Regions from separate parts of the Paenibacillus sp. FSL H3-0457 genome, predicted to be linked through region 3. Evidence: riboswitches for the same ligand, from Rfam matches in the RefSeq annotation. Region 3 holds a riboswitch; each other region holds the start of a gene.
The links. Region 3 has a riboswitch for thiamine pyrophosphate ahead of MHH25_RS04670 (ECF transporter S component). Riboswitches for the same ligand answer to the same signal wherever they lie in the genome.

Region 1: it holds a riboswitch for thiamine pyrophosphate, as region 3 does, so the genes downstream of both, thiC (phosphomethylpyrimidine synthase ThiC) here and MHH25_RS04670 (ECF transporter S component) in region 3, are expected to answer to the same signal.
Region 2: it holds a riboswitch for thiamine pyrophosphate, as region 3 does, so the genes downstream of both, tenA (thiaminase II) here and MHH25_RS04670 (ECF transporter S component) in region 3, are expected to answer to the same signal.

Annotation. Positions count from the first base shown of each region.
Region 1 covers NZ_CP150283.1:757,384-767,705, forward strand. The annotation lists gene MHH25_RS03525 (alpha/beta hydrolase) at 1-611, opposite strand, end outside; gene MHH25_RS03530 (IclR family transcriptional regulator) at 971-1,714, shown strand; TPP riboswitch at 1,863-1,976, shown strand; gene thiC (phosphomethylpyrimidine synthase ThiC) at 2,365-4,182, shown strand; gene MHH25_RS03540 (hypothetical protein) at 4,714-5,403, opposite strand; gene MHH25_RS03545 (hypothetical protein) at 5,586-5,753, opposite strand; gene MHH25_RS03550 (zinc ribbon domain-containing protein) at 6,219-7,037, opposite strand; gene MHH25_RS03555 (YafY family protein) at 7,111-8,061, opposite strand; gene MHH25_RS03560 (response regulator transcription factor) at 8,146-8,841, shown strand; gene MHH25_RS03565 (HAMP domain-containing sensor histidine kinase) at 8,834-9,922, shown strand; gene MHH25_RS03570 (M15 family metallopeptidase) at 10,022-10,322, shown strand, end outside.
Region 2 covers NZ_CP150283.1:3,636,786-3,647,107, forward strand. The annotation lists gene MHH25_RS16075 (beta-glucoside-specific PTS transporter subunit IIABC) at 1-1,713, shown strand, start outside; gene MHH25_RS16080 (glycoside hydrolase family 1 protein) at 1,786-3,228, shown strand; gene MHH25_RS16085 (PRD domain-containing protein) at 3,246-4,097, shown strand; gene MHH25_RS16090 (endo-1,4-beta-xylanase) at 4,394-7,066, shown strand; TPP riboswitch at 7,273-7,370, shown strand; gene tenA (thiaminase II) at 7,484-8,146, shown strand; gene MHH25_RS16100 (spore coat protein) at 8,357-8,653, opposite strand; gene MHH25_RS16105 (hypothetical protein) at 8,665-8,865, opposite strand; gene MHH25_RS16110 (zinc-dependent alcohol dehydrogenase) at 8,897-10,033, opposite strand; gene MHH25_RS16115 (spore coat protein) at 10,030-10,322, opposite strand, start outside.
Region 3 covers NZ_CP150283.1:1,019,315-1,029,636, reverse strand. The annotation lists gene MHH25_RS04705 (methyl-accepting chemotaxis protein) at 1-109, opposite strand, end outside; gene MHH25_RS04700 (MetQ/NlpA family ABC transporter substrate-binding protein) at 446-1,285, opposite strand; gene MHH25_RS04695 (methionine ABC transporter permease) at 1,350-2,021, opposite strand; gene MHH25_RS04690 (methionine ABC transporter ATP-binding protein) at 2,018-2,827, opposite strand; gene MHH25_RS04685 (PQQ-binding-like beta-propeller repeat protein) at 2,959-5,262, opposite strand; gene MHH25_RS04680 (energy-coupling factor transporter transmembrane component T) at 5,364-6,158, opposite strand; gene MHH25_RS04675 (ABC transporter ATP-binding protein) at 6,133-7,704, opposite strand; gene MHH25_RS04670 (ECF transporter S component) at 7,705-8,298, opposite strand; TPP riboswitch at 8,534-8,644, opposite strand; gene MHH25_RS04665 (pectate lyase) at 8,688-9,356, opposite strand; gene MHH25_RS04660 (radical SAM/SPASM domain-containing protein) at 9,704-10,322, opposite strand, start outside.

The DNA of each region.
Region 1 (10,322 bases), 260 kb from region 3:
GCATCGACTTCCTTCGTAATAAGTCCGGTTTGTAACGCTGTACCGGCACCCATCGAGAAACCCCAGACAACCAGTTCCTGTGCACCTCGCTGCTTGGCGAACTGGATGGCACCCAGCAATTGCTGTGACTCAGCTTTGCCACCTGTGGCTACAGCTTTGTTCACCTGTGAGGCGAAGCCATAATCGAACATGACCACGTTGAAACCGAGTTGATGGGCATAGTGGGCCAGGTCATACATAGGTACCCATGTTTCTTCACGATTGGCACCATAGCCGTGACTGAAAATAATCGTTTTGCTTGCAGCATTGTCAGCAGGTATATACCATCCCTGCATCGTCCGGCTGCCATCTGCTGCCGGGAACGTGATGTCTTCGTACTTCATGTTCTTGGCCTGCATTGGATTGGAGAAGACCGGCGCTACAGTAGGATTGGATAATACCCATGCGATGTAACCATGCAGTGCAATAAAACAAAACAGTAGAAAAAATACAACGGAGAGCAGCAACGCTACGATAATATGTTTGAACCGAATCAGCCTCGGTGATAGGGAAGAGGGCAGATCGGACACTTTTGTTTGCAGCGGGGCTTCGCTCTGGGATGTTGGATACATGAATGCCCCTCCTTTGAAGTTCAGTTGAAGATAACAACGACATGAAAAGAGAATTGCGTCGATTTCAGAGCCTGCTTCAGAGCGATATCTTAATGTAATATATCTTTATCGTATGTTCCCGTATAGTCAAAGTCAATTGATTGAGGGCATTTGTTACGCAATTGTTATATAGTTCTTAAGATATATGGGTAACATTACCTTAGTGTGTAAATTACAGGGGATTAAGTCTTATAAAAAGGAAAAATTTACACGTTGGTCTATTTTGATTTTGGCTCTTTTTGGTTTACAGATGAGACCGTTTCTCATATAATTTATGTAACCAAGTTTCATGTGATGAAACATGAGGAGGGCATTATGCCATGGAAGATCGCAAGTTAACCGTCCGGGCTGTGGAACGGGCGCTGGATATATTATTATGTTTTACCACACGCAGTGATCTGGGACTCACCGAAATTGCCAGCCAGATCGGCCTGCACAAAAGTACAGTCCACCGTTTGATGGCTACGCTGGAGGATCGAGGGTTCGTGATCCGCGATGCAGCAACAGAGAAGTACCGACTTGGCATCCGAATCTGGGAGCTGTCAGCTCATATGTCCCGCAGTGATGATCCCGCTATACTGCTGTTACCTGCGATGGAGCGACTGAGAGATCGATTGGGAGAGACCGTGAGTCTGTACCTGCGTGATGGAAGTGAACGGATTCGGATTCAGGCTGTACAAAGTGATCAGGCGATCCGCCGAGTCGCTCCCGTTGGTGTTAGACTCCCGCTGTCTGTGGGGGCTTCCAGCAAAGTTTTGATGGCGTTTGCCACGGACGAGGATCGTGAAGAACTGATGAACGGGCCGGAATGGCCGGTGTTTATTGATCCGGCGGTGTACTTGGCGCAAATGGGAGATATCCGGGATAACGGATATGCGACGAGTTATGAGGAACGTGAGCCGGGAGCTGCCGCGGTATCTGTACCGATTATGGATCGCAGAGGCAATATCGCAGCTGCCCTCTCGGTCTCGGGACCTGTCAGTCGACTTTCGCAGGAGACATTGCATGAATACGCACCTGTGTTGAAGGATGCTGCTACGCAAATGGGGCTCATGTTATCCTGATGTTGATGTAAGTTTTTTCTCCAATTGAGTTGGTGTTCTGGAATATAAAGGTTGTTTTTATGTTCCGGTTGCGCTACTCTGTAATGGACGGCCCAACGGGGCCAGCTTCATTGAATATGAACGGCGGCCTATGTAAGCCGCAACTTATTAACGTTACTGGGGGAGTCCGAATTGTCCGGACTGAGACGGAATCGCATGAGATTCCGGACCCTTTGCACCTGATCTGGATCATACCAGCGTAGGGAAGTAATCGGCGATATGACCACAACCACCACATGATGTGACCCTTGTAGGGCTCCGTTAAGGAGCTGCATGAAGGTGCATTATTGGTGATGGACATAAAAGTCGGTTCCTTCGGGGACCGGCTTTTTTATATACAGGGAACGGGCGATATAGCGCGGATTTTATGGGCTTCTTTTTCGATAACCTGCGGAAGTGGGCTTGGATGAATAGAGAACGCACCATAGATCATCCAAGATCTGTGGCAGCCTCCGTCTGTTGTTAACTGTACATGAAAAGTGTCTTCCCTGGTCTGGTGTAGGATCGCTCTTTCTTCTCTGCATTGCGCATGATTTGGAACAGGTACGTAACCAAGCTAATGATGATACCAACCAAACAAGCGACGAACACTGAGGAGGAGACAAGCGAACATGAGTACAGGAAATCAAACGGGACAACAAGCGACGGAGCGGGGACATAACGATCAGCAGGTGGAAAAAGAAACAGGAGCGGCCGGACGGGTTCAGCCCTTTCCCGGTAGCCGCAAAGTCTACATTCAGGGCTCACGGCCGGACATTGCTGTACCGGAGCGTGAGATAGCCCTTCATGACACGAATACTCCCCAAGGGGTGGAGCATAACGAACCGCTGCGTGTCTACGATACGAGCGGCCCCATGACCGATCCCGCATTTCATGCGGATATCCGCGCAGGTCTGCCAGCCCTGCGCACCCGCTGGATCACAGAGCGTGGCGATGTTGAAGCTTATCAGGGCCGTACAGTTAAACCGGAGGATAACGGACTAAAGCCCGGAGGGAAGAGAGCCGGCGCTGAAGAGTACCCCGGATTACGTGGCAAACCGCTGCGGGCACAGCCAGGACGCTGTGTGACTCAGATGCATTATGCGAGGCAGGGAGTCATTACGGCAGAGATGGAGTTCGCCGCTATTCGTGAAGGCGTGGAGCCGGAATTTGTGAGACAGGAGCTGGCGAGTGGACGGGCCATTCTGCCATCCAACATCAATCACCCGGAGAGTGAGCCGATGTTGATCGGTCGTCATTTTCACGTGAAGATCAATGCCAACATAGGTAACTCTGCTGTATCTTCTTCCATTGAGGAAGAGGTGGAGAAGATGACCTGGGCGGTACGATGGGGATCGGATACGGTGATGGATCTGTCCACAGGCAAAAACATTCATACCACCCGGGAATGGATTATCCGCAATTCACCTGTGCCGATTGGTACGGTGCCACTGTATCAGGCGCTGGAGAAGGTGAATGGCGAAGCGGAAGCGCTGACCTGGGAGTTGTACCGTGACACACTCATTGAGCAGGCAGAGCAGGGCGTGGACTACTTTACGATTCATGCAGGTGTACTGCTGCGTTATATCCCCATGACCGCCAAGCGAATGACAGGTATTGTGTCTAGGGGTGGTTCCATTATGGCAGCATGGTGCCTTGCGCATCATCAGGAGAATTTTTTGTACACCCATTTTGAAGAAATCTGCGAGATTATGAAAAGGTATGATGTGGCGTTCTCACTGGGAGATGGACTTCGTCCAGGCAGTATCTACGATGCGAATGACGAAGCTCAGATGGCGGAACTGGCCACGCTTGGGGAACTGACGCAGATTGCATGGAAGCATGATGTGCAGGTGATGATCGAAGGCCCGGGTCATGTGCCGATGCATAAGATCAAGGAGAATGTGGACTTGCAGATGGAGATATGTAAAGAGGCACCGTTCTATACGCTGGGGCCGCTGACGACCGACATTGCCCCGGGTTACGATCACATCACATCCGCCATTGGTGCGGCCATGATTGGCTGGTTCGGCACGTCCATGCTCTGTTATGTTACGCCAAAAGAACATTTGGGCCTGCCCAACAAGGATGATGTGCGGGAAGGGGTCATCGCCTACAAGATCGCAGCTCATGCCGCCGATCTGGCGAAAGGCCATCCACGTGCCCAGCGCCGCGATGACGCATTGTCCAAAGCGCGGTTCGAGTTCCGCTGGCGTGACCAGTTTAACCTGTCACTGGACCCGGAACGTGCGCTGGCCTACCATGATGAGACGCTACCGGCAGAAGGGGCCAAAGAAGCTCATTTCTGCTCCATGTGTGGACCAAAGTTCTGTAGCATGCGCATCACGCAGGACATTCGTGCCTTTGCCGCTGATAAAGGATTGTCTGAGAATGAGGCTGTAGCTGCCGGGATGCAGGAAAAGGCCGAGGAATATCGGACACGCTCCTAGGCGCCGATACAGCGCAAGCTGGGCAGTCTGACATCGTTTGAAGGTGAGAATACTGCTATCATGTCGTCTTCTTCATCTTATTGATCAGCTTCCTGATACTTTTTATCAGCATTATGGTTGATTGTCTAGCAGATGTTTAATAAAATGAATGTAAGTAAACACCAATAAGAGTAGCCAGGCCAATGGCTACTCCTGCACAGCATTTGCGGTGGGTATTCCTCCGAGTGCAGCAAGTTCAGATGAAGTGACCCGTCAGGCCGTCAACCTGTGGCGGGTCACTTCTTTTTACGATCGATGTATGTCAGGAGCGCAATAATTAACATCGCGAACACGATTACGTCGTTAAAAGAGAAGTTCATAGGATCACCTCCCACTGGAGGCAAGCCTATTTCCCACCACAAATTGGCTGTACAAAGTGATTATACCATTTGAAATGCTCTTGTTCGAGAGCATTTTTATTTTGCAGAAGGAGTCGATATAGTAGTTTTCACATGTTTTTAGTGATTGTAATATTTCACTCCAAATCAGCAGCTACTGTCGAGCCAGTTCCAAATTCTTCTCCAAATACGCCGCAAGCAATGCTAGCGGACTATGGATCGGAATACCGCGATCTACTGTAACCTGTGCAGCAGCGGGAGCCATAGACAGTTGGGCCGCCACTACCGCTTTACCCGGGTACTGCTCAGCAATCTGCTGTAAGCCTTCTCGTACCGCTTCGAGATACCCTTGCTGATCTCCACGCATAATCAACTCAAATGTCCCAGGGATGCACACCGCTTCCGTCTGAGAGGTCTTGGCAACGTGTAGTTGCCCATTCTCATCCTCTTGCTGTAATGCCTGATTCAACCGTGCCATCGTTCCTTCAATAGTTGCCGGGTTGGTGAATGATATTATGTAATCTCCTGGTACTCGCCGCATCTCCTGCAATAACGGATCATCTATGCCGATCACAGGCACAGGGACCTGTATGGCTTCCTGCTCCAATACTGTCGCAAACAGGGTACACGTGACCAGAATGGCATCGGCATGACACTCAGCGATCCATTGGAGCGTCTGGGCTACCTTCTCGTGAATGACGACCGCGGAAAAGTCAGCGTCATGTTTAAGACGGTCCAGACCTGGATCGACGTAATGGACCAATTCAACTTCATAAGGAGCAAGCGTCTCTTCAATTAAGGCGATGTTGGAATAATGAGCGTGAAAACAACCAATGGTGGTCATGTGCTAAGTCCCCTTTTACAGTTCGTATATGTCATGGATCTTTTAGATATTTAAACCATTATAGAAACATGCCTGAGAACTGTACAGTCGTTTATTGCTCAACGCCAATAACCGCCCTGCCGCCAAGCAGCGGAAAGACGGTTGATAACCTGACTCGACTAGGGTCGGTCCGGTGTCCATTTTTATCTAAGGGAAGGAGAAGCATTTTTCTTCGCCATTTTTTGTTGCAGAATTTCATGAAAGGATAGACCTTGAGTGTTCTCATTCTCCTTTTTAGGAGCAGTGGTCGCCGTGTTGCGCGGATATTGGTGATGGTACGGGATCATTTGCTGAATAGGCATGCGGATCATCTTGGTTCCTCCTTTGATGCGTTTTTTATGAATTATGTATTTCGACTGGTTACCATGCCAGGTGCGCATATAGGTACATGTGACTTGTTAGACGAAATAAAAGAGTTTAAAGCGTAATTCCAACTTGGATTGTAGTGATTTTACCCGGTTTTAAGGAGATGTAAACGTTTTTAGGGAAATTCAGGAGTAAAGGACCTAATATGAAAGGTTTGATATGGGAGGATCGAATCGGTTGTTATGTGAATAGTCCCAATTTTAAGGAAGTCAATGGTACCCGTATATGAGGCATATTATCTGGTTAAATGATGCAAAGCATGCTAACTAACTTGGTACCATGGTCGGGTTGTTTAGGGGGTAATGTAGTTCCGGATATAAAAAAACTGCCGAGCGAACCCGGCAGCTTACGTGATATGAAGAAGGATGCGATGAAACTTTGATTCTGTCTGAGGTGGTATCGTGTTGGCTTTATCTACTTTGGCGAACAGCGATGTATATATCCACTTGTACACTTTCGGGATTCAGGCTGCGTTCATCATACAATTCAAAATCCCCAGTGAACGTACGATCGCTTTGTTTATCCCATGCCCACACGGCTCCCCAAGCTTCGCCAACAACCTCTGCCATCGGTCCTTTTCTGGAAGTGAATATGGCGTAAGTTGCAGGAGGGAGTAAAATGTCGTCCAATCCCTCAGGCAACGATTCGTTCGGACTGACCTCATGCCCTACCAGTATGGTGTATTCTCCGGTTATGCCATCGGTGTAATCCGTGTAACAGCCATAGCGAACAACTTCAGGTGCAGGTAGGTGCTCTGAGGCAAAATAATTGTTCCAGAGTCCCTGAATACAGCCTTGGCCACTGATTTCAATGGCGTTGGTTGTGCGGGCGGATACGCCGGCAAGACGTTTGCCGGGGAGCGTGACATAACGAACGGGCTGGGCAGAGAACGAATGATCCGTTGTTACCTGACCAGGATTAGCAGAAGCAGTAGAGGTTTCAGTGAGAGATTCTGCATGCTGATCCGTTGTATTCGTGCGCCAACGTTTCAAAAAAGGAAGCTGGTTACGTAGCATCGAACGAGCGGATTCCTCATCCATGCCTTCGTCCTTCAGAATGGCAGTGCACATCTCCGTCATGCCTTCAAGTGACATACCGGGCTGCTCAAACTTGCCCTCTTTGTAACAATAGATACAGTACTCACGGGTTGTGCTTCCATCTGCTTCCGTTCCGAATTGGGCAGGGGTTGTGAGCGGCATGCCGCAGCTTTGACATACAGTGACGTTCATGATTAGTTCCTCCTCATATATGTACAGATTGAATATATCTGAAGTATACGGGGAGGAACTGGACAGCTGTCTGTCAGGTTTGAGTCGGAGGTATATAATTTTGTACAATTTGCTCCGCGATACGGCAGATTTCATCCCGAATATGCTGAGGTTCCAATACTTCAACGTCCGCGCCGAAGCCCAGGATGAATCCATATAACCAGCCATCCTCTGGAAAAGCAACCTGGCTGATGTAATACCCAGTCCCATCAGGCATGACGTTCTCGATCCCAAACCATTCTTCCGCAATATGACGGACGCGAGCATGGAATTTCAAGGTTAACCTAGCTTGATTGTCCGGACGGCTCCATTCCTGTTGCCAGGGTCTGTGCTGTGGGTTGATGACTTTACGCTCGAAGTGCTCATTAGCAAGCGTGACATCTTGCATGCGCACAAGCTTGAACATGCGAAATTGATTCCGCTCGTGACAAAAAGCATACAGGTACCAGGAATGCTTCTTGAGTACGATGGTATGAGGGTCGGCAGTTCGGTGAGTATGGATACCTTCCGCACTGCAGTAGGTAAAGGTTACGGGGCGTAATTGATCCATACCCTGTTCGATAAGTTCAAGCTTGATTTTCAGTGCTTCGGGATGCGTCCAGGTTGAATAATCCACGATGAATCGATTGGTATTGGCCTGAAAATCGTCATTTTTGGATTCAGGTACGATACTGCTGAGTTTTTCGACCAGAAGCTCTCGCGCAGCATTAGCATGGGAAGTGGATACACTGCGCAGTGCAGTGACGATGGAGGCGAGGTCCTTGTCTGTTAATACGTTTCGATCCAGCCGGTAGCCTTCAGCCAGGCCAATCCCGCCGCTTGCCCCCTGATACGTCACCACGGGGATGCCTGCTTGACCCAATGTATCGATGTCCCGATAGATGGTCCGGATTGATACTTCGAACATATCTGCCAAGTCTTTGGCTTGTACCCGTCCACGATTGATTAGCAACACCACGATGGCTAATAAACGCTCCAGTTTCATATGTATGGATTCCTTTCATTGGTTTATCTGTTGGATTCAAATATGTTATATTGTTGAGCATCACACATAGGAGTGGAATAAGCAATGAAGCGAATTACGATTCTGATCGCAGACGATGAAGTTGAGATCGCTGATCTGGTTGCTTTACATTTACAAAAAGAAGGATATCACACCATTAAGGCCTTTGATGGGAAGGCGGCGGTTCAAGCTATTCAGACCCAAGCGATAGATTTGGCGATTCTGGACATTATGATGCCTGGCATGGATGGGTATGAGGTGACCCGTAAAATTCGGGAGCAGCATCATTTGCCGATCATTTTCCTGAGTGCCAAAACATCAGATATGGACAAAATTACGGGACTTGTGATGGGTGCGGACGATTATATGACCAAACCGTTTAATCCGATGGAGCTTGTTGCCCGGGTTAACTCCCAGTTACGTCGTTCGCTGCAATTCAGCCAGTCTGCGCCTGTGCAGAGGTCCATTCTGGAGAAGGGTGGGCTCATCATCACGCCAGATCAACATCGCGTTACACTCTACGGCAAACCAGTGGAACTAACACCGAAAGAGTTTGACATTTTGTATCTGCTCGCGAGCCACCCCAAGCAGGTGTTCAGTGCAGAAAATATTTTTGAACAGGTCTGGGGAGAAGCCTATTACGAGAGTGGGAATACCGTGATGGTCCACATTCGGACCCTGCGCAAAAAGCTAGGGGAAGATGTGAACAAGAACAAGTTTATCAAAACCATCTGGGGTGTGGGGTACACGTTTAATGACTAAACGAAGAAGTTTTCGTACAACCATGATTATGTTGCTAGGGTTAAGCATGCTTGCCTCTGGTGCAATTACCTATGGGATTTACAAGCTTATGCAAGCCTATTATTCGGGTGTCCGTGCAGAAGATCAGCTCGCTGAATATCGTCATTTTATGAGAAGTATCGGGGATATCTATTTCTTTCTGATTTTATTTATCCCACTCGCCATTCTATTTTTCTTCTGGTTTACCAAACCCTACGCGACGTATTTCAAGGATATTTCTACAGGGATCAGGCATTTGGCCAACGGTGACTTTCAGCATCGTGTGCAGATCTCCTCGAAGGACGAGTTAGGTACGATTGCGGAAGATGTGAACCTGGCAAGTGAGAAGTTAAAGGAAGCAGTAGAACGAGGGGATTTTGCTGAAAATAGTAAGGACCAGCTTGTTGTCAATCTGGCGCATGACCTGCGAACACCGCTGACGTCTGTGCTTGGATATTTGGATCTGCTCATGAAGGATGATCAGCTAACGGAGGAGCAGGTACGGCACTTTACGTCGATTGCATTCACCAAATCACAGCGTCTGGAGAAGCTGATTGATGATTTGTTCGAAATTACCCGTATGAATTATGGCATGCTGCCTATAAACAAGACACAGCTGGATCTTAGCGAGCTGCTGAAGCAGATGAACGAAGAGCTCTATCCTGTATTTGAAAAGAACCAACTAGTCGCCCGACTAAAAATAGACACTGACCTTACGGTCTCCGGTGATGGCGAGCTACTGGCTCGTGTGTTCGAGAATCTGCTAATTAACGCTGCACGGCATGGCAAGGATGGCATGTACGTAGATATTAATGGATATCGGGATGCAGAACAGGTCATCATTCAGGTAATTAACTATGGTGGACATATTCGTCCAGAGGAATTGCCACATATCTTTGATATGTATTACACCGGAGATCGTGCCAGGACCCCTCAGGAGGGTGGGACAGGCCTTGGACTGTTTATCGCTCGTAATATTGTGGAGCAGCATGACGGTATGATCTCGGCTCAGAGCGACGTGGTACGGACGTTATTCGAGGTTCGTTTGCCCGTCTTCCAGTAAGGTTGACGTCAAAATTTAAGAAAAACTTTAAAATTGCCCTGCTTTTTCTTTAACTTGTGTTGTCTATCCTTGATGTATGAGGTAAAAGGAGGAACAAGCATGAAGAAGTGGGGCTTTTTGATATGTATTATTTTGATCGGATATATAGTTACGCAATCACCGGGATGGATTCAGCAGAAGGATGAGTTGCCCATCGAGATTCAGAATACGCGTGAAAATCCCGCAGGTTATACCGTATCCGTCACCGGAAACATTCAGGATCAGGTACATAAGGGCAATTTGTTACTGGTTGATAAGCAATACCCCGTTCACCCGGAAGGAGTTAAATCCGATATTGTATATGTGGCACATGAGGATGATCTGCTTCGTGGATATGGGATACTGGATCAGAAAATCATGT
Region 2 (10,322 bases), 2.6 Mb from region 3:
GCTACCCGAAGTGCGGACTCCAAATCGAATTCTGGCAAAAATAACGGACCAAAGCAAAAACAGAGCTGGATCTCCAGATTCATCAGCGTGATCTCAACAACATTTACTCCGGTAATTCCGGCAATCATTGGCGCAGGTATGATCAAAGCGATATTAGCCGTACTTGTGCTGACAGGCCTCGTAACGACGGAAAGCCAAAACTACTATATCCTTAATACCATTGCGGACGCGGCTTTTTATTTCATGCCTATTCTGCTGGCTTATGGAGCTTCCATTAAATTTGAAACAAGTCCCATTCTGGCGATGACAGTTGCCGGCGTGTTATTACACCCGGGATGGAGCGCCCTGATGGCGGAAGGAAAAGACGTGTTTTTCATCGGTGTGCCAGTTCGACTAACCGATTACGCGGGCTCCGTACTGCCGATTATTATCGTCGTTTGGCTCATGTCCTATATTGAACGTTTCGCGGATCGGGTATCGCCCTCAATGATCAAATTTTTCACGAAACCAATGATTGTACTATTGATTACAGCACCACTTGCATTGTTGGCGATTGGGCCTTTCGGAACGTACCTGAATGATCTGGTTGCGATGGGTGCAGAAGCGATCAATGCCAGAGCCAGTTGGCTGATTCCGTTGTTAATGGGAACTTTGCAACCATTCCTGATCGTAACAGGTACCGCATGGGCCATGACGCCGATTGCAACTAGCCAACTGACCAAAAATGGATATGAAATGATCAACGGTCCCGGAATGCTCGCGTCCAATATTGCTCAAGGTGGGGCCACCCTTGCTGTAGCATTGAAAACCAAAAACAAAAAACTGAAACAGCTCGCTGCTTCATCCGGTTTCACCGCTGTGCTGGGCATCACGGAACCATCCTTGTACGGTGTAACGCTGAAACTGAAGAAACCCTTAATTGCCGCAATGATCGGTGGTGGTGTAGCAGGGATATACGCTGGTCTGACCGGATTAGTACGTTATGCCTTCGTGTCTCCAGGGCTTGCCGCGTTACCTGCATTCATTGGCAGCAATCCGATGAACATCGTTCATGCCATTGTGACTTGTATGATCGCTTTTATCGTTACCTTTGCTCTGACATGGATCATTGGTTTTGAAGATCCAGTGGAAGATGAAGAAGAAGGAACTACCAACGTTAACGATGACAAGACACTTTCCGGGCAGCCTGTTCAAGACAACAGCCCAAGCACACAGTCTTCTACAATAACAAATGCAAATGTACCGAGCCAAAATGAATTACGTCCACTTACGATCGCCAGCCCGATGCAAGGGGAATTAGTCCATCTAGACCGTGTACCAGACGATGTCTTCTCTTTGGGATTACTGGGTAAGGGTGCTGCCATTATTCCTGCCAAAGGAGAACTGTATGCACCAATCGCAGGTGAAGTTACGGCTTTCATGGACTCCAAACATGCGGTCAAATTAAACGGTTATGATGGAGAAGAGGTGCTCATTCATATTGGAGTGGATACCGTCAACCTAAAGGGGAGACATTTTGACTCTTCCATTAAAGTAGGGGATCGCGTACAACGGGGTGACTTGTTGATCCGCTTTGATATCGATGCCATCAAGGCAGAAGGGTATGAAGTCATAACCCCGATCATTATCGCCAATTCGGATCGTTTCTCGGATATTAAGCTGGAGAAGCAGAATCCTGTGGAGGTTGGAGCAACCATTATCCATCTTTCGTAACAAACGTAATACGATACTTCATATGGTCCGTCATATATCATGATCAACATTTAAAATGAAGGAGTGCTTGAGATGTTATATCAACAGATCAAACCATTCCCCAATGAATTTCTGTGGGGAGGGTCTACCTCGGCCTATCAAGTGGAGGGAGCCTGGAACAAAGATGGCAAAGGCCTGTCCGTCATCGATATGTGTGATCATCCGGCTGGAACCGCCGATTTCACGGTTGCGAGCGATCACTATCACCGGTTCAGAGAAGACGTGAAGCTTTTTGCAGAGCTGGGCCTCAAAGCATATCGTTTTTCAATTGCATGGACTCGAATCTTGCCTTCAGGCACAGGGACTGTTAATGAGAAGGGACTCGATTTTTATCACCAATTAATTGACGAATTGCTGCTCCATGGTATTGAGCCCATTGTGACCATGTACCATTTCGACTTACCCTACGAGCTTGAGAAAACCGGAGGATGGAACAACCGGGGGACGATCGATGCCTTCGTCGAGTATGGGCGTATCTTGTTTGAGCATTACGGGCATAAAGTGAAATATTGGTTGACCATTAATGAGCAAAATACGATGATTCTTCATCCAGGTGCTATTGGTACACCAAAAGGCGGGCGTTTGCCATCCAATAAGGAACTGTATCAGCAAAATCATCACATGTTTGTAGCTCAAGGCAGAACGATGCGACTATTTCATGATATGCTCCCGCAAGGTAAGATCGGACCTGCTTTAAACATGACTTCCATGTACCAGGCAACCTCCAGACCAGCCGATGCAGTCGCTGCTCATAACTGGGAGACGATTCGTGGATGGGGTTTTCTCGACTTATCGGTGTGGGGACGGTATAATCCATTATTCTGGAGTTATTTACAGGAACGCGGCATCGAGCCGGTTATTGAGCAGGGTGACATGGAAGATATCCAGTTTGGCCGCCCCGATCTGGTAGCAATCAACTACTACTCGACGGCAACCATTGCCGCCAGTATGGGCGATGCGTCGGATGTTACAGCTCGTGCGGGTGATCAGCAAATTATGCTTGGCGAGCAGGGAGTATACCGGGCCGCGGAGAATCCTTATACGGAAAAAACGAAATATGGTTGGGTCATTGACCCGGTTGGCCTAAGGCTGACATTGCGTAAGGTATGTGAACGATATGGTCTCCCTATTCTAATTACGGAAAATGGTATTGGAGCCCCGGATGTACTTGAGGCAGATAACACCATTAACGATACGTACCGGATTGATTTTATCGAGAAACATCTGGAACAGATCAGACTGGCTCTAACGGATGGAGTAGATGTGATTGGTTATTGCCCTTGGTCCGTTATTGACTTGGTAAGCACACATCAGGGGTATGGGAAACGTTATGGAATGATCTATGTAAACCGCGGTGAACAGGATCTGAAAGACTTGAAGCGTTTGAAGAAGAAAAGCTTCTCGTGGTATCAAGAGGTCATTAAACAGAATGGCAGATGTATCGGAAATTCGGATCAGGCGGTCACGAAAGAATAAAGGATCGTGATGAATGCATGAGAGTAATCAAAATATTAAATAACAGCTTGCTTCTGACCAAAGATGAACAGGGACAAGAGATGATTGTCATGGGAAAAGGGTTGGCATTCAAAGGCAAAGTCGGCGAGCGGCTGGATGAAGAACACATCCAGAAACGATTCATTTTGCAAAATAATCCGTCTGCCCAGGCTTACGTACGAACCATCGAAAACATGCCAGAAAAACATGTGAATGTCATAAACAAACTGATTACCAATGCAAAAGAAAAGCTGTCTCTTGACGATCAAATCTTCTTCACGCTTATGGATCACTTGTCATTTGCCATTGAACGATGGAAAAAAGGTGTAGCATTACAGAATCGCATGTTATGGGAGATCCAGAGGTTTCATCCTGTCGAATTCGAACTGGGCCTTGAAGCCGTTCAGATGCTGAATCTAGAATTGGGTATCGAACTGCCGGAAGAAGAAGCAGGGAATATCGCTTTTCATTTCGTGAATGCCCAAACGCATGAACAGAATATGGAGCGAACGATGCAATCCGTTAAGATGTTAAAAGATATTTTTAACCTGATTCAATACACCTTTGATATGCAATTGAACAAAAATTCCATCCATTATGTGAGACTTGTCACACATTTGCAATTCTTCATCCAGCGTTTACAAGAAGGACGTCTGGGCAATTCGGCGAAAGATTTTATATTTCAACACATGGTGAAGGAGCATCCGTTTGAATACAAATGCGCGGAGATGATTAAAACCTACGTGCAGAATATGCTGGATATCTCCATATCAAACGAGGAATTATTATATTTGATGATTCACATAGCTCGAATTGTGCAGGAGGATCAGGGTCACGAGGGACGATTATAAAACAAAGTTTATATGCCTGTTAGCAGACAGGAAAAAAGATACTTTCTAACGATGACCGTTTTCTCGTATTTTATCGGGAAACGGTCTTTTATTTTTGCAAATATGTAGCGGTTTTTTGATATCCCTTGCGAACGAACTCCAGCTTCCTAAACCCACACGAGATTACCAAGTGATAACATTTTATTGTAATTATTGTAAATTTGTTATATGTAAGCGTTATCCAAAGAGCTATAATCTATTTATCTGGATGTTAATCCGTTCAGAAATACTTAGACCAAATCAAGAGGAGGAATTGTATGAAACGGTTAGGTCAATGGAATATAACGGCCTTGGTTCTTGTGCTCGTACTCGCCATGCTTCCATTTACGAATGTCTCACATGCAGCCAAAGCAGTTACGGAAGTGGAGGGAGGTCATTTGAGTACAAACTTTGAAGACGGTACACTTCAGGGGTGGACTCCACGTACAGGTAACGAAAGGCTGACAGTGACACAGCAGGAAGCACACGAAGGTCAGTCCAGTATGCTGGTCGCCAACCGTGAGCGTTCCTATCATGGACCGATGTTATCCATGAAGGATCTGCTTAAGCGTAACCAAGAGTACGAAATTGCGGCATATGTAAGACTTACTCAGGAGCCCACCACGGATCAAACATTACAGCTCACCACATATAAAAAAACAACTGCCGAAAGCTGGAACCCAATCGGTAGCGTGAAAATTGCCAAAGCAGAATGGAATACATGGCACAAAATCACCGGAAAATTTCAGTATAGCGATGATCCCACTGAATTGAATTTGTTCATCGAAACACCCTACATCTCTGAAGATAGCGTAGATACGTTATCGTTCTATGTGGATGATGTATCATTTACTCTGGCCGAGCAACTGGAGATTGAAGAAGGGATTCTGTCTCTGAAAGACCTGTATCAAGATGATTTCCCCATTGGTGCAGCGGTGTATCGCTGGCAGTTGGAAGGCGCATATGGACAACTGCTCACAAAGCACTTTAACAGCTTGACCGCAACCTACGAGATGAAACCGAAGTACATGTCTCCTTCCGAAGGTGTTTATGAGTTCGAGGCAGCCGATCAATATGTTCAGTTCGCCGAGGAGCATGGTATGGGCGTACGCGCACATGCGTTGTTGTGGCATATTGATGCAGCAGAGTGGATGTTCAAGGATCCTCAGGGTAACCCTGCGAGTCGAGAATTACTACTTGCCCGGATTCAGGATTACGTTGAAACCGTCATGACCCGATACAAAGGTAAGATCTATGCCTGGGATGTGGTAAACGAGGCGATTGCGGATAGCAATGGTGATGCCAACGGTTTACGTAAAAGTCCCTTTTATGAACTAATTGGTCCGGATTATATTGAGAAAACCTATGAATTCGCTCGTGCAGCCGATCCGAATGCCAAATTATATTACAACGAATACTTCACGGAAATCTCTGAGAAAAGAGAGCATATGTATCAGTTGGTCAAACGACTGAAAGAGAAAGGGCTCATCGATGGTGTGGGTTTGCAATCCCACTATAACCTGGAATCCCCGCCCATCAAGGAAATTGAAAAAACGATCAGCATGTTCGCCGAACTTGGATTGGATATTCAGATCACGGAACTGGATGTGGATAGCGGAATTCCATTTGGTGAAGAGATGTCCGATGAAGTTGCAGTAAAGCAGGCGTATCGATATAAGGAACTGTTGGATTTGTACAAAAAACACAAAGACCACATTTCTTCAGTTACCTTATGGGGACTCCAAGATGAGAAGTCTTACAACAACCAGGCTATGCTGTTTGATTCAGCCCTGAAGGCCAAAAAGGCATACTGGGGACTCGTGGATGAATCCAGTTTGCCTGTGTTGACGCAGAGAGCCGTCTCACTTTCGGGTAAACCGGATATCAAAAAACAGACACAAGATCCGCTCTGGAACAAAGCGGTGTCTACTCCACTGAAGGGTGACTCTTCGGGATCAGCCAGTTTCCGCACTTTATGGGATCATAGTAACCTGTATATCCTCGTGGATGTACAGGATGCAAAGGCAGATGTGAATGACAGAGTAGATATCTTTGTTGATCTCAATAATGGCAAGACCACTTCATATGAAGCAGATGACCGACACGTAATCATTAAGCGGTCGGGCAAAGCTGAGGGTGTGGAGCAGCGTTCATATCGTGTACGCGAGACAAAAGCCGGATATCAGGTTGAATTGTCCATTCCGTGGGGTGGTATCCAAGTCGGATCAGAATATGAAGCCGGATTGGATATCCGTGTGACTGATGGCGGTTCAAGTGGGACACAACCTTATAATCCACTGTACTGGAATGATAGAACACAATCTCAGGAACAGGATACAAGCAAATACGGCGTGATTCAACTCGCCCCTATGCCCAAATCTGCACAAGCTGTGCAAGGGATTGTTCAGATTGATGGGAAGAAAGACACATCATGGAATAAGGCTGCACCATTTGAAGTAAAACGGTTGAACCAGAGCGAAGGTGCAGAGGCAGTGGCTCGCGCAATGTGGTCAGGTGAGTATCTATACCTGCTGATCGACGTCACTGATCCAAACATCATTACAGATAGTATCAACCCATGGGATCAGGATTCGGTTGAGATTTTCCTGGACGAGAATCACCAGCGCACACCGTATTTTCAATATGATGATGCCCAGTTCAGAATCAGTGCAGACAATGTGGGAACCTTTGCAGGGGGTGCCTCACCTGGACGCCTTGTAAGTGCTGTGAAGAAAACAAATAAAGGATATCTCGTAGAAGCCAGAATTCATTTACAATCATTGACGCCCAAAGCAGGAAATGTTCTCGGTTTCGAGCTCCAAATTAACGACAACCAGGGCGGAGGTAAGCAGAGCGTAGCCAAGTGGAATGATACGACCAATGAGAGCTGGAGAAATACTTCCCAGTACGGAATACTCACTTTTGTCGGAAAGAACAAACTCGGGCATTAAACCATCGGCAGTAGTTGCAAGAATAGAAACCATCATAACAGTGGCTGAAACTCAACCATTGTTGTGATGGTTTTCATCGTTTACATACGTCACCAAAGGTGATGAGGGGCGATACAATCTTCCTTGACTATATTTAACAGCCCTTGATATACTAAATGGATGTTATTTTATCTTTTATGGGAATAGGAAAGTAATCAACTACATACAACCGTTTGCGAGGGAGCCTTAACCGGCTGAGAGGGTGTTAAACCGACCTTACCTGATTTGGATAATGCCAACGTAGGGATGCAACGATGAAACACTGTACTTGGGTAGCTCATGCGAACCCCCTTGTTTTAGTGTATTTGTCTGCGAAACATCCATAGGATGTTTCGTTTTTTTGTTTTTAAATACGTACATTATGAATTGGAGGAACACATGTTGACTATTTCAGAGAGACTATATCAGGCAGCACAGCCTGTGTGGAAGGAATGTCTTGAGCATCCCTTTGTTAAAGGAATCGGAGATGGTTCCTTAACGGTTGAACAATTTCGTTATTATTTGCTGCAAGACTACTTGTACCTGTTCGATTATGCCCGCGTATTTGCACTAGGTATTGTCAAGTCGCACGACCCCAAATTGATGCAGTTTTTTAGTGAAAACGTAGATAACATCCTGAATGGTGAAATGAAAATTCATCGTTCTTATATGGAGCGATTAGGAATTACAGAGGATCATGTTTTCCAGGTAAAACCTGCCCTGAAAAATGCAGCCTATACTAACTATATGCTCTCTGTTTCCCATGCGGGTGGCATAGCAGAAGTACTTGTATCCATTCTGGCCTGCTCATGGAGCTATGCAGAGATTGGTCAAGTCCTTGCCCAAAAGCCAGGTGCAGCTGAGCATCCTTTTTACGGAGAGTGGATCACAGGATATGCTTCCTCTGAATACAACAGCAACAATCAATCCCTAGTGACGTTAACTGATAAGCTATTAGAAGGCTGTAGCGAGGGAACGTACCAACGGATGGAGGATATTTTCGTGATGTGCAGTCGCTTTGAGCTTGATTTTTGGGAAATGTCATGGAAGCTGGAGCCTTAAGTTCACTGTAGTCAATTAAAGTAGAGAGCAGCGGCCATAAACAGTCTCAGGATAGAAATAAGTAGAATACGTAAAGGAACGCTTGCAATAAGCGTGTTTCGTGACGATGCCAAAAAAAGGGCGGATAGTATCCGCCTTTTTTCATTGTTGAAATTCTTGACACAGGGACATTTTGTTCTCTGAAGTCTCTGGCTAAAATCAAAAAGGGTGTCAGGACGGAATGTTCATAGCAGTCTGAATGTTTTTCAGATCGAGCTGAATTTGCTCTGCAATATGGTAAGGGTGGTATAAACCATGCTGCACCATGTAATTTGATATCTTTTCATGAGAATCTATGGCTTCATCGAGCTGTTTCATCAAAATTTGTTTGATTTCGGGGGTGGCACATTCGGTCACAGCCATGGCGTAGTTTCTGACACCGCTCTTGGCGTTCATCAAAAAATCCATTGCGATCACGTCATCGGTCAGCGTATTAAGACCAGTCATGTGTTCTAATATTGGGTTCATTTTTTTATCTCCTATACAGTCGCTTTAGACAGCACTCCACCGAGCTCCTGAAGCTGCTGTTGTGATAAGATCGCATCTTGTTGCAAAATTTGCTTGAGCTCCGGGTCGGTTACCAGAGCTTGCATGGTCTTGGATTTAGTCATACAAACCGTCTTGAACGCAGCTATTTCATGTACCTCGAGCATCTCATGCAAAGCGTATGTGGAATCCATTCAGATTGTCCTCCCATGTATCTATTCATATTTAAGGCTTTAAGATGACTTTAATGCAATCGTCCGTTTTTGTATCGAACACTTCATAGCCCCGTTTGGCCTCGCTGAGCGGAATGACGTGCGTAACAATGTCGCCAGGGTCCACTTTGCCAGACGTAACCAACTCGTACATGTATGGCATGTAGTGAATGACCGGAGCTTGTCCGGAACGGATATTCACGTTTCGCTGCATGATATCACCGAGCGGGAATCCGTTATAACGTCCGCCGTATACCCCAGTGACTTGAATGGTGCCACCTTTGCGAACAGCCTGAGATGCAATGATAAATGCGCTCATGGTGCCGCCTTGCAGTTTCATACCGCTGGCTAGAAATTCAAGATCGCTCATCTTGCCGTCCATTCCTACCGCATCAATGACAACATCGGCGCCGCCTTTGGTCATTTCCTTGAGAGTGTTCCCAATATTCTTATCCTGTTCGAAGTTTACTATTTCCACATTGTTTGTTCGCTTCGCATGCTTTAAGCGGTAATCGACATAGTCGACGGCTATGACCCGCTTAGCTCCTTTCAGCCAGCAGAACTTCTGGGCTAGGAGTCCGACCGGGCCGCAGCCGAGCACAATGACCGTATCTCCATTTTTAACGCCGGCGTTATCTACGCTCCAGAATGCCGTCGTCATGGCATCGGCGATCAAGCTTAGCTTTTCGTCCGGTTGTTCGCAGTTTTCAGGGATCTTAAAGTGGGTAAAATTAGCAAATGGGACCCGTAAATACTCCGCTTGCCCGCCGGGATATCCGCCGGTCGTTCCGGAGTAGCCGAAATATGCGCCCATATCCCCGTGTTCGTTGGAATTGTCACATTGGCTTTCCAGCTGATTTTTGCAAAAAAAGCATTCTCCGCATGCGATGTTAAACGGGATGATTACGCGGTCGCCTTTTTTTACCTTGGTCACGCCAGGGCCCACTTCTTCTACGATCCCCATCGGCTCATGTCCGATGACATAGTTTTCCTGAAGGTTAGGGATCATCCCGTGAATAAGATGAAGGTCAGAACCGCAAATCGCGGTACTGGTGATCTTTACGATCATATCGTCCGGTTTCACAATCTTCGCATCCGGCACCTCTTTGACCACGACATTTTTAACCCCTTGATACGTTACCGCCTTCATGCTTTATGTCCTCCAATATGTTCATCTGGGGTCCGATCAAACATCCCTTTACGTGACGTATCACCCGGGAACAGATTCATCTGCCCGATCATCACCGTATTTTTCGCCGAAAGCTGATCGAGTTGGTACTGTTCGTTCAGCTCATAAGGATGAAACCATTTTTTGCGAATCATGAGCTCCGAAATTTCTTGGTGCATTGAAATTCCCTGCTTCAGATGAGTATGCAACAGGGCTCTTACATCCGGTGAAGCCGTTTCCGTCAGGGCGATGGACAAATTACGTACACCCT
Region 3 (10,322 bases):
TACTAAACGATGGAATGGCCAAGAAAGCAATAAAAGACACCACCAGTTTCGTCTTAAAATTATTATGGATCTTGTTGAACCAATTCGATTTGCTATTTTTTCGGGACAAATTTCTCTACCTCTTCCAGATTAATTTAGTTTTACTTGGTCTAGCTCTCTTAGAGTACAGAACCCTCCTTCCTCAAGATATTAAAAATTAGGTCCTGCCTCTCGCAAAAGACAATTTTCGCACTAGAAATATTACTTAAATCTCTTAATTTATAATCCTAAAGAACTACTTTCAAACAAATTATACGAAAAAACTATTAAATAAAGTAACCCAGCGATATGACCAAATTGTTAAATTTTTAAATACTTGTTACAGTAACTTGCCGAATTCCATAAAAAAAGATCCAAGCGTTATCGCTCAGATCTCAAAAGCTGTTCACATAGGACTACGTATTCTCTATTTAAATGCCGGGATCGCGATATCTGCATATTTCTCTTCGAAGAAGGCTTTGACCTCTGGACCCGCCATGCGTTTGGCCAGCTTCTGGATCGCTTCGGAGTCCTTGTTATCCTCACGGGCAACCATGGTGATTGCAAAATGGGAATCATCCTTCTCGGTTAACAATGCATCCTTTTTCGGTGTAAGACCGAGCGGACTGGCATATGCCGGAGTCATGGCTACCAGATCAGCATCATCCATCATGCGAGCCAGCATCAACAAGTCCACTTCCTCAAACTTGAAGTTCTTTGTATTCTCGGTGATGTCTGCCTGTGTGGCGTTAAAACCTACGCCCTCTTTCAGCTTAATCAATCCGTTCTGCTCCAGCATCACAAGAGAGCGACCAATGTTGGAAGGATCGTTTGCAATTGCAATCGTTGCACCTTCTGGCAATTCCTCAATCGTTTTGTACTTTTTGGAGTAGCCGCCATAAATGGCATTATAGATAGGCTGTACAGCCACCAGATTGGCATTGTTCGCTTCATTATACTGGGTCATGTAAGGCACGTGTTGGAAGAAATTTGCATCCACTTCCTTGTTCGCCAGTGCCGTATTCGGCTGTACGTTATCTGATAACACAACAACTTCCAGGTTAACGCCATCTTCCTTCAATAGCGGTTTAACAATATCGAGCACATCTGTCATCGGTGGAATCAACGTGGCTACCTTCAGCGTAACTTCTTGTGCAACTTGTGTATCTTCTTTTGTTCCTTCAGCCGCAGGTGTTTCTTCTTTTTTGCCACAAGCAGCTACAACCAGCATTACTGCAAGCAACATAAGCATCATTTTCATTTTCATTTCATGTCTACCCCTCATCGTATAATCTGTATTGGTTATTCGTAATAATGCACGGTCCAACCGTTCAGGATCTGCGATCCAGCCAGTGGGACAGTCTGCTGCCTGTGAATTGGATCATCTGTACCAGGATAATCATAATGATGATCGTAAATACCATAATCTCCGTTTCGAAGCGCTGATAACCGTAGCGAATGGCGAAATCACCAACCCCGCCGCCACCTACAATGCCCATCACCGTCGAGTAGGAGATGAAGCTAATCGTAGCTGTCGTGAGTCCCAGTACAAGACCAGATCGTGCCTCCACGTACAAGAATTTCACCACAAGTTGCATCGTCGATGCCCCCATGGAAGCAGCCGCTTCAACCACTCCCCTCGGTACATCCAACAACGCTTGTTCCACCAGTCTGGCGTAGTAGGCAATTGCAATGACCGAGAGTGGCACGGTTGCCGCCAGCGTACCTATGGACGTTCCCACAACAATCCGTGTGAATGGAATCATGAATACAACCAGCAGTAAGAACGGAAACGAACGAACGATGTTAACGACACTGCCAAGTACAAAGGACAGCGTTTGATTCTGATACCGTTGTCCTCTCCGGAATAAGTACAGCAGTGTACCCAGAGGTAACCCGATCAGAACAGCTGCCGCAATGGAGATACCCACCATGACAAAAGTCTCTCCGATCGCCTGCCATATCTCATGCTGATATTTCAGCACAGACTCAGGTAACCTCATGACTTGTCCTCCTGTTCTGCCTTACGGAACAGAGACGAACCTGTCATCCCGTATTCGTCACCCGCAAGCAAGGAGGTCAGCAGATCAGGCTGCGGAGTAGGGATACTGCTCACTTCCGCTTTAGACAACGTACGAACGAGTCGCCCATCCTTCATGACGGATATCCTGTGACATAGTCTGCGAGCCACTTCCATCTCATGCGTTACTACAACAATGGTCACGCCCAGCGTTTCATTGATATGACGCAGCACATCCAGGATACCGTTCGTGGTCTGTGGATCAAGCGAAGAGGTCGGTTCATCACAGAGCAGCACATCCGGACGACTGGCCAGCGCTCGTGCAATCGCCACACGCTGCTTCTGTCCTCCGCTAAGCTGAGCAGGATATTGACCCGCCTTGTCTTCCAGTCCAACAAACTGCAGTACCTCAAGTCCACGTTCAACTCGCTGCGCACGGGGCATACCCGCAAGCTCCAATGGCATGCAGACATTGCCACTCACCGTTCGGTTACTGACAAGATTGAAGTGTTGAAAGATCATGCCAATGGATCTTCGTGCCTGACGCAGACTCTGTTCATTCATCTGGGGCAGGTGCTGCCCATTCACAACAACCTCACCATCATCCGGCTTTTCCAACCCGTTGAGCATCCGCAGAAGTGTGGATTTGCCTGCACCACTTGATCCAATGATGCCATGTATTTCTCCTTGTCCCACTTCGAGGGACACCGAGCTTAATGCTTCGAATCCCTGATCTGCACGGGAACCGCGCTCGTTATAACGTTTGCTTACACCATATAATGAGATCATGGAGAGTCCTCCCGTGAATGATCATGCATGGTTCTTCAAGAACACATGAAGAAAGCCCGCACAGCCGATAACCGGAGCGCGAGCAAGCCTGTTCATTTATAATAAATCAACATCCCTTACGAGACAAGCTTTTAAGGTGAGATTGCCTCCTGCAGGCGGCTGGCTTCATGTACACGAAAACGTCCGTTGGACGAACCCACATACACTTCATTACCGATCCGGTTAATCATTCCATTCTTCGCATCCCGGTCCCGGTGCTCCGGGTTTCCCATCACAACGTCATGTACACGACCTAACAGTGCTCCATTCTTTTTGTTCATTACGAGAAGATTTTCGTCCATGGGCAACAGCAACTGATCATCAATGACCAGATAACTTCCCTGATTCGTCGGATGCCTTAGTGTTGCAATCGTATCTTTGGCATTCCAACGCGTCTCCCCCGTTTTATAATCCACAGCCGCTGGATAACCGTTCTTAATCACATACAACTGATCCTCTTCCACCAGTCCTCGTTCAATCTTGCCCTTGATCGTCCAGCGTGTTTTGCCTGTCTTGGCATCATACAGGGTGGTTGTAAAATCTTCATATTCGCCGTAATGATCGCCGTTTTTGTTCTCACGGATCAACAACATGCCATCATCCAGCGCCTCAAATCTCTGTCCTACCAGAACAGGGAATTGGGCAAGCTTTTTCCCCGTGTTCAGATCAAGCAGAAGCCACTGATTATCTAACGATAGCCATCTTTCAGCATTCGTGGTTGCAAAGGGATCCATACGTTCGATTCCATCAAAATATGGATCATTCACAAATTGTTCTATGGTAGATCGTTTAGCTTTCAAGCTCCATACGGTTCGGCCCGATTGCGGATCGGCTGCAACTAGCTTATTCTTTTCCCAATACAACACATAGGGGTCATCTGCACTCTTGTTCAATAATTCATAACCCTTAGCCAGTTTTCGCGTCCACAATGTTTTTCCGTTTGCACTGTCCAGAACCGTTAACCAACTGTTGCTTGAGCTCTCAACAACCGGGTTATCTACAACCACAACGTTCTTCGCAGCGGTGATGCCATTTAGTTTAAAATTTTGCTTAGGAGTGTACGTCCACATGACCTTTCCGTTCTTCAAGTTCAGATGACGAATACGATCCACGTATTTTTTCTTATCAGGGTCATAATCGGTGTAGATTGTAACGTATTTGCGCTCTGCATCCACCACTGCCTGCTGTCTTCCAAAACCCCCGTTGATCTCCCATAATTGCTGGCCGGAATGTCGGTCAAGGGCATATATAGAACCTTCGTAGTAACCCCCGCTGAATCCACCGTCATCCCCTTTCATCAGAAGCACATCATCCGTGGCTGCTTGTAAAAAAGTGTAGTTAATATCCCCCTGGTTGGTCCATACCGGTTTCCAAGGGATTGTCGTTGGCAGTGTTGTGCCATAGATTTTTGTTGTGAACCCATATTCATCCGCCCGACTGATGTTCCAATCGGAAACAACAGCATTTCGATTATCCTGTGCTAAATTCCAGCGTGTTCTGGCCAGTCTGCCATTCTTGTTTAATGTGACCAGAAATTGCGCATCTTCCCGCTCATATCTCCAGGTCTGTCCAATACTCATTGAATAACCCGTGAAATTTAGATTGCTTGAACTCTCTTTCCAATCCGGCTCGCCTAACCACCCAGCCACTTGTTTGGAGGTGGTTGCCTTGTTCAGCTTAATATCTGTCAGATGGCGTATAACCGAAGTTGGCAGCGATGCCTCCTGATTGAACCAGCCATCAGCCACATTCATCCGCTGTTCTATAGCCTGTGCCTTGATCCAGAAGAGTCCTGGCCGATACGTGGAGGATTCTTTATTCCAGACTCGTGGAGCAATGGATACCCCATACCAGCCTTTCCACTTTGCAACAATAACAGCCTTATCTGTTAGCACTTTCTCAAAAGACCAGGTTGTAGAACTATCTGGTGCCAGATACAGCTTGCTGCCTGATTGGAGTGTGAAGCTTTGGGGAGCTGTTTCCGTCATACTTCTGCTCTCCTTCAGTGCATACCAACTTGGCAGCCAAAAGTTTCCATGATCGGTTGACTTAAGCTGCACCCACTCACCTCGAACCGAGGCCAACGTATACTTTTCGTTTTTTGTTGTATAGTATTCAATCCCCAGCTTGTCAGCAGCCACACTGCCGTCCCTTCTGTTTTTGAACAGAGGGATGTCATTAATAAGCGTAACGGTGTCTCCTTGTTTGTAAGCTAACTTTGCAGTTAAGACTTGGGAACTTTCCCCCAATGCTTGTGGCGTTGTAGCCAAAGCTTGTCCTTCAAGGGCGACCATTTTGGAATCCAGCAGCATCCAGCCCGTCAACAGCACAGCTGATAATCCAGTCATGGTAATCCATTTGTACCCCGTTCTCTGCCAGTCAGGACCCGTCTTCACTCTCGTTCATCCCCATTCATTAGAAGTTATTTCCAATAGAGACGCAGTAAAAAGGAAAAGGTTACCGTTTACCTCAATATATTTCTATCTATCTGCCCGTATTACCTTACATCCACCATCGTAGCATGATAAGGAAAGGTAACCCCGATGTAATAAGCAGCCGTTAAGGTGAGCATATAATAAAATACAAACCACAGATCAGCTCGCGAATAGCCAATCTGAATGTAATACGTGCGGCTCGCGCCATCTGTGAACCCTTTCGCTTCCATTGCTACCGCCATTCGCTGTGCACGGCGAATGCTCTGTGCCAGCAGCGGAATAGCGTAACGCTTGAGTGTACCATACACATTCCAGCGAGAGCCGCGTTGCTGTGTTCCACGAATACGAATCGCATAACGGAGCGTCTGGAATTCATCCAGCAAAATGGGGATCATGCGCATCGCGGCCAAAAAGCTATAGGCATATTTTGCGGGAAGCCGCCACTGCTGCATCAGGGAATAAAACAGTCTCACAGGCTTGGTCGTAAGACCAAAAAGTAACCCAGCCGCGGCCATAGTCAGCGAGCGAAAACCCAAGTGCAGACCGCGATAGAAACTCTCTTCGGTTATGTGGATCAGTCCCCACTTATACCATGTGGTCTCGCCCTTACCAAACATCATCATGCCTGTAGACGTGGAGATAAACACCAGAATGAATGGTGATGCGTACAGCATCAATCTGTACCACGGATGACCTGCCCAGCACAGTAACAGCATCATCGCCAACGCAACGTTGGCCATTACATTCAGATTGTGAATGAGGATAACGATGACAAACATCATCGTCAGAATGATCATCTTTAATCCCGGATTGACGTTATGAAGCCAGGTTTCACGGTGAGGAAACGACAGTTGCATCAGATAACCTCCCCTCATCTACCGTCCAGATTCGGGTGCAATATCTTTTTACAATTTCACGATCATGGGTAACCATGACAATAGCTGTTCCCTCTCTCCGCAATTGCTCCAGCTGTGCTAACATGGCAAACGTATTGCGGGCATCCTGTCCAAAAGTAGGTTCATCCAACAGCAGTATTCGCTGCTCTCTCACCAGTGCAGAGGCAACGCTCAAGCGTCGTTTCTGCCCCATCGATAATTGGTAGGGATGGCGCTCTGAGAGGTCTATTAGCCCAAATTGATTCAACATATGATCAGTCCTGACAAGTCTTTCTTCCGTTGTCAGCCTGCCCCCCAGCAATGAGAATTCCACTTCTTCCGCGACCGTGTTGGTCACAAATTGAAACTCCGGGTTCTGAAATACAAACGCAATTCGATCTGCAAGCTGCTCCGTTTTGCCAGAAGGCTGACCTTCCACCTCATAATGACCTGTTGTTTTCAGGATATTCATCAGAGATAACAACAATGAACTCTTGCCAGCTCCATTAGCTCCGACAATACCAATACAGTCTCCATGCCATACCTTGGCCTGCTCCACCTGAATGAAAGGTGTTTTCCCACGCCATCCAGTGAACTGCTGCAAGTCCAGTGCAGGCAGATAGGCGGGAGATACAGGCGAAAAGGATGAGTCGTGAGATATGGGGGATATACCCGGTGTATCGGATAAGTCAGACGATCGCTGTGTTTCCAAACTTGAGATGCCGTGATCCACACAAACTTGAAGCTCTCCAGAAGTACTTCCCTCTTCTTCCTTAGCTGCCCGCTCTTGCTCCTCCCATATGCCTGGATACCAGATCCCATATGCCTTCAGCTTGCCCCGTTCATGCGTAAATACCTGCTGTGCTGGCCCATCTGCCACAATCTTTCCTTCAGGTGATACCACAATGATGCGGTCGACCATATCCACAATCTTGTTTATTTTGTGTTCAACGATGATGATTGTTTTGTCACTAGCGATCCGTCTGACGGTATCCCACACCTGGGAAGTCCCCTCATCATCCAGCAGTGCAGTGGGTTCATCCAAAAACAATACCTCCGGGTCCATGGCAAGCATCGAAGCAATCGCAAGACGCTGCTTCATCCCCTGAGACATGGACTGGATCAATACACGATTCTGTTCAAAGGATAACCCCACTTGTTTCAGATAATATTCAATCAGAGCAGGCATCTCTTCACGCGGAATATTTCGGTTTTCCAGAACAAATGCGATCTCTTCATCCGTAAAGGACATACAGAACTGGGTATCCGGATCTTGAAAGACCACTCCTGCTTTGGCGGGAACCTGAATATCATCACATTTCATCGGAATCTCAACCGAACGTGGAATTAAACCGCTCAAAATTTGCAATAACGTCGATTTACCGGAGCCACTTGGGCCAAGCAACAGCACTTTCTCTCCTTGACGCACAGAAAGAGACAAGCCTTGAAATACCAAGGCTTTCTCTCCCGGGAACTTGCATCTTAGATTTGTCACACTTACCGCTTGCGAACTCCCTTCCCCGTTCATCTAATCCAGCGCCTCATAATCTTGTTTGGATACCGGCCTGAGCGAACGTGTTACACCGGTGAGTTCCAATGCTTTGGCAAGATAATAAGCGAACACTCCAGCAATCAGAATACTTCCAATGAAGCGGAACCCGATAAATAACGTATAATTCCACGTCGAGAGTGAATCAATATACCCGTACTGGTAATCCAGCAAAAGCGAAGCCGCTGCAGCTCCTATGGCTGCAAGACAGGTAACAAACAGATTCGTTTTGCGATAGAAAAATGCTGCGAAGAATATCTCAGCTCCCAATCCTTGCAACAGGCCATACACCAGTGTGGACATGCCCCATTCACTACCCAAGAAAGCACTTACCGTTGAAGCCGCAACTTCGGCAAGAATAGCCACGCCTGGTTTACGAATGATAACAAAAGCAAACGTGCCCGCCATAAACCACATGCCGTAGATCATCTGCTCCGCATGAACGCCAAATGGTTTCATCAAGTCATATGTAGGTCCCCATATCTTGTAAATCACCCCAAACACTACTGCGATCACGATGGTTACCAGAATATCCGTTAGTTTCAATCGCTTGTTGCCTGCTGTTGTTGCCATGTTCTCTACGCCCTTCCTTTGTTCCCTGTGGGGGTTATCAAAATAAACGAAAAAGCCTCCCCGATTCCGGGCAGGCCTTACGTACAGTGTACAATCCTCACAATGATGTATTGGATGGATGTCGAAAATACGGAATATCAACCAGCACCCCTCCTTCATGGCAGATACACCACCACAGTTCAAGTTCAAAGAGGTCTGTTGTTCATCCACGTTCATTCCCACAATTCACCCTTACATATCGCAAATCCATGTTCTCTACGCTGGCATTACCCAGATCAGATGTACGGTCAGCGGCACAAGGCCACTCTCTCAGCCCAACTTCATTGAGCTCCCGGTTCACTTATTTCATTGCTTCTAATGTACATCAGATGGGTATTTGTGGCAATCCTTTAATATTGCGTGTTCCCAGACTGGCTCGTTTTCCCCGAAGCAAACCCCTTGAACAACGTTGGTACTTTGGAATAACGGGTATTCGTAATTTTCCCTTGTGATGTGCTGCTGTCTGTACGCATAATCGAATCTTTTACATTGGAAATGTTGGAGTTATCCAGCGTCATGTTAACTGCAAAGGAAGTTCCACCATTTTGGCGAACCAGTTTGCCAATATCATCTGCACGGAAATTTTTGATGTTAATTGTTCCAGCTGCATTCATCTGGAACACTTTATCATAAGCCTTATACGCTGCCCCACCGGTAATGTTAACCGTTCCGGCAGACTTCAATGTCAGTGCATCCTCGCCCACGTCCTGCCAGACCACATTCGATATATTACAGTTGCCATAACAGTGAACACCATCAGCAGCTGGTGATCCAATGTTTACGTTTTTGAGCGTGGCCCCTGCCTCCAGACGGAAGACTGGCTTCTGATTTTCTGCTTGAGATCCGTCGCCAAGTGTGGAAGGATTAGCTACAAATGTTTTGCCTTGACCATCATAGGTCGTGCCCTTTGGAACAATAATAGTTGAATTTACAACCGTAGGCGCAGCCGCAGCCGGAACTGCACCAAATATAGAAGCAACCAAACCAGCGGACAGTAACAACGTCAACATTTTTTTCATAACTTTATTCCTCCCTTATTCTCTCGTTTTTTGGTAATGTACAGCCTGGGCTTGTACTGGAAGTTCGCCAGAGGTGCACCTCTGTCCGACCAACAACCTAATCCTACCAAATAAGGAAGGTAACTAGAATAATCATTAGATCAGATATATCATGACATCGTACAATCCCTGTCATATCGGCATTTTTTGCATGCTAGGTCTCTCAAGCAATATGCTGATATCAACCTCTGGTATGCTCATTTGTAACGTATGTACCCCTCACTTAATCCCCAATAACAAAGAAAGACCACTACATTTGTCTCCAAATGTGTGATCTTGAATGTCTTCTGGCTTGCTGATATAAAATATCAGGCTCCAAATCTCTGACGATAACCGCACTTTCTACACAACTCTTCTACAGCTTCGCGTTTGGAGAAGCCATATACCAGATTGTTCGCTCGCTCACCCTCAATAATCTCCGAGAATGACTTCTCGTGCACATTACCCAGGTTAATCACACCCTCGCCATCGAGACAGCATGGAACCACCGTTCCATCTACAAGCACAGCTGCCTGACCGCGAAGTGCATGGCAGAAGCCTTTGCCGTCATCTTCAGGTGCATCCAGACTCGGCCACTGGAACTCATGGTCCTGATTCAGGTATACATTCGGGGCAATTTTGACCCCGCTGCCTGGAACTACTTTTTCCTCAATGCGGAAATCCAGATTGAACTCACGTTCCAATACTTCAAGGGTCTCCCGATTTCGATTCATCTGAGCATTTGTGAAGTTATCCTGTGTCAGATTCCACAACCGAAATGAGATGATGACATTGTGCTTAACGGCCTCGTGTACAAAGGACAAAATATGACGCAGGTATCCGTCACGGTCTGTTGAACCTTCATGCCCATCGAAACTGTGCAGGGAGAAATTCATCTGCCGCAGCGCCGGTTTGCCAAGCAATTTATGCTGAGTCTTGGGCAGCAGT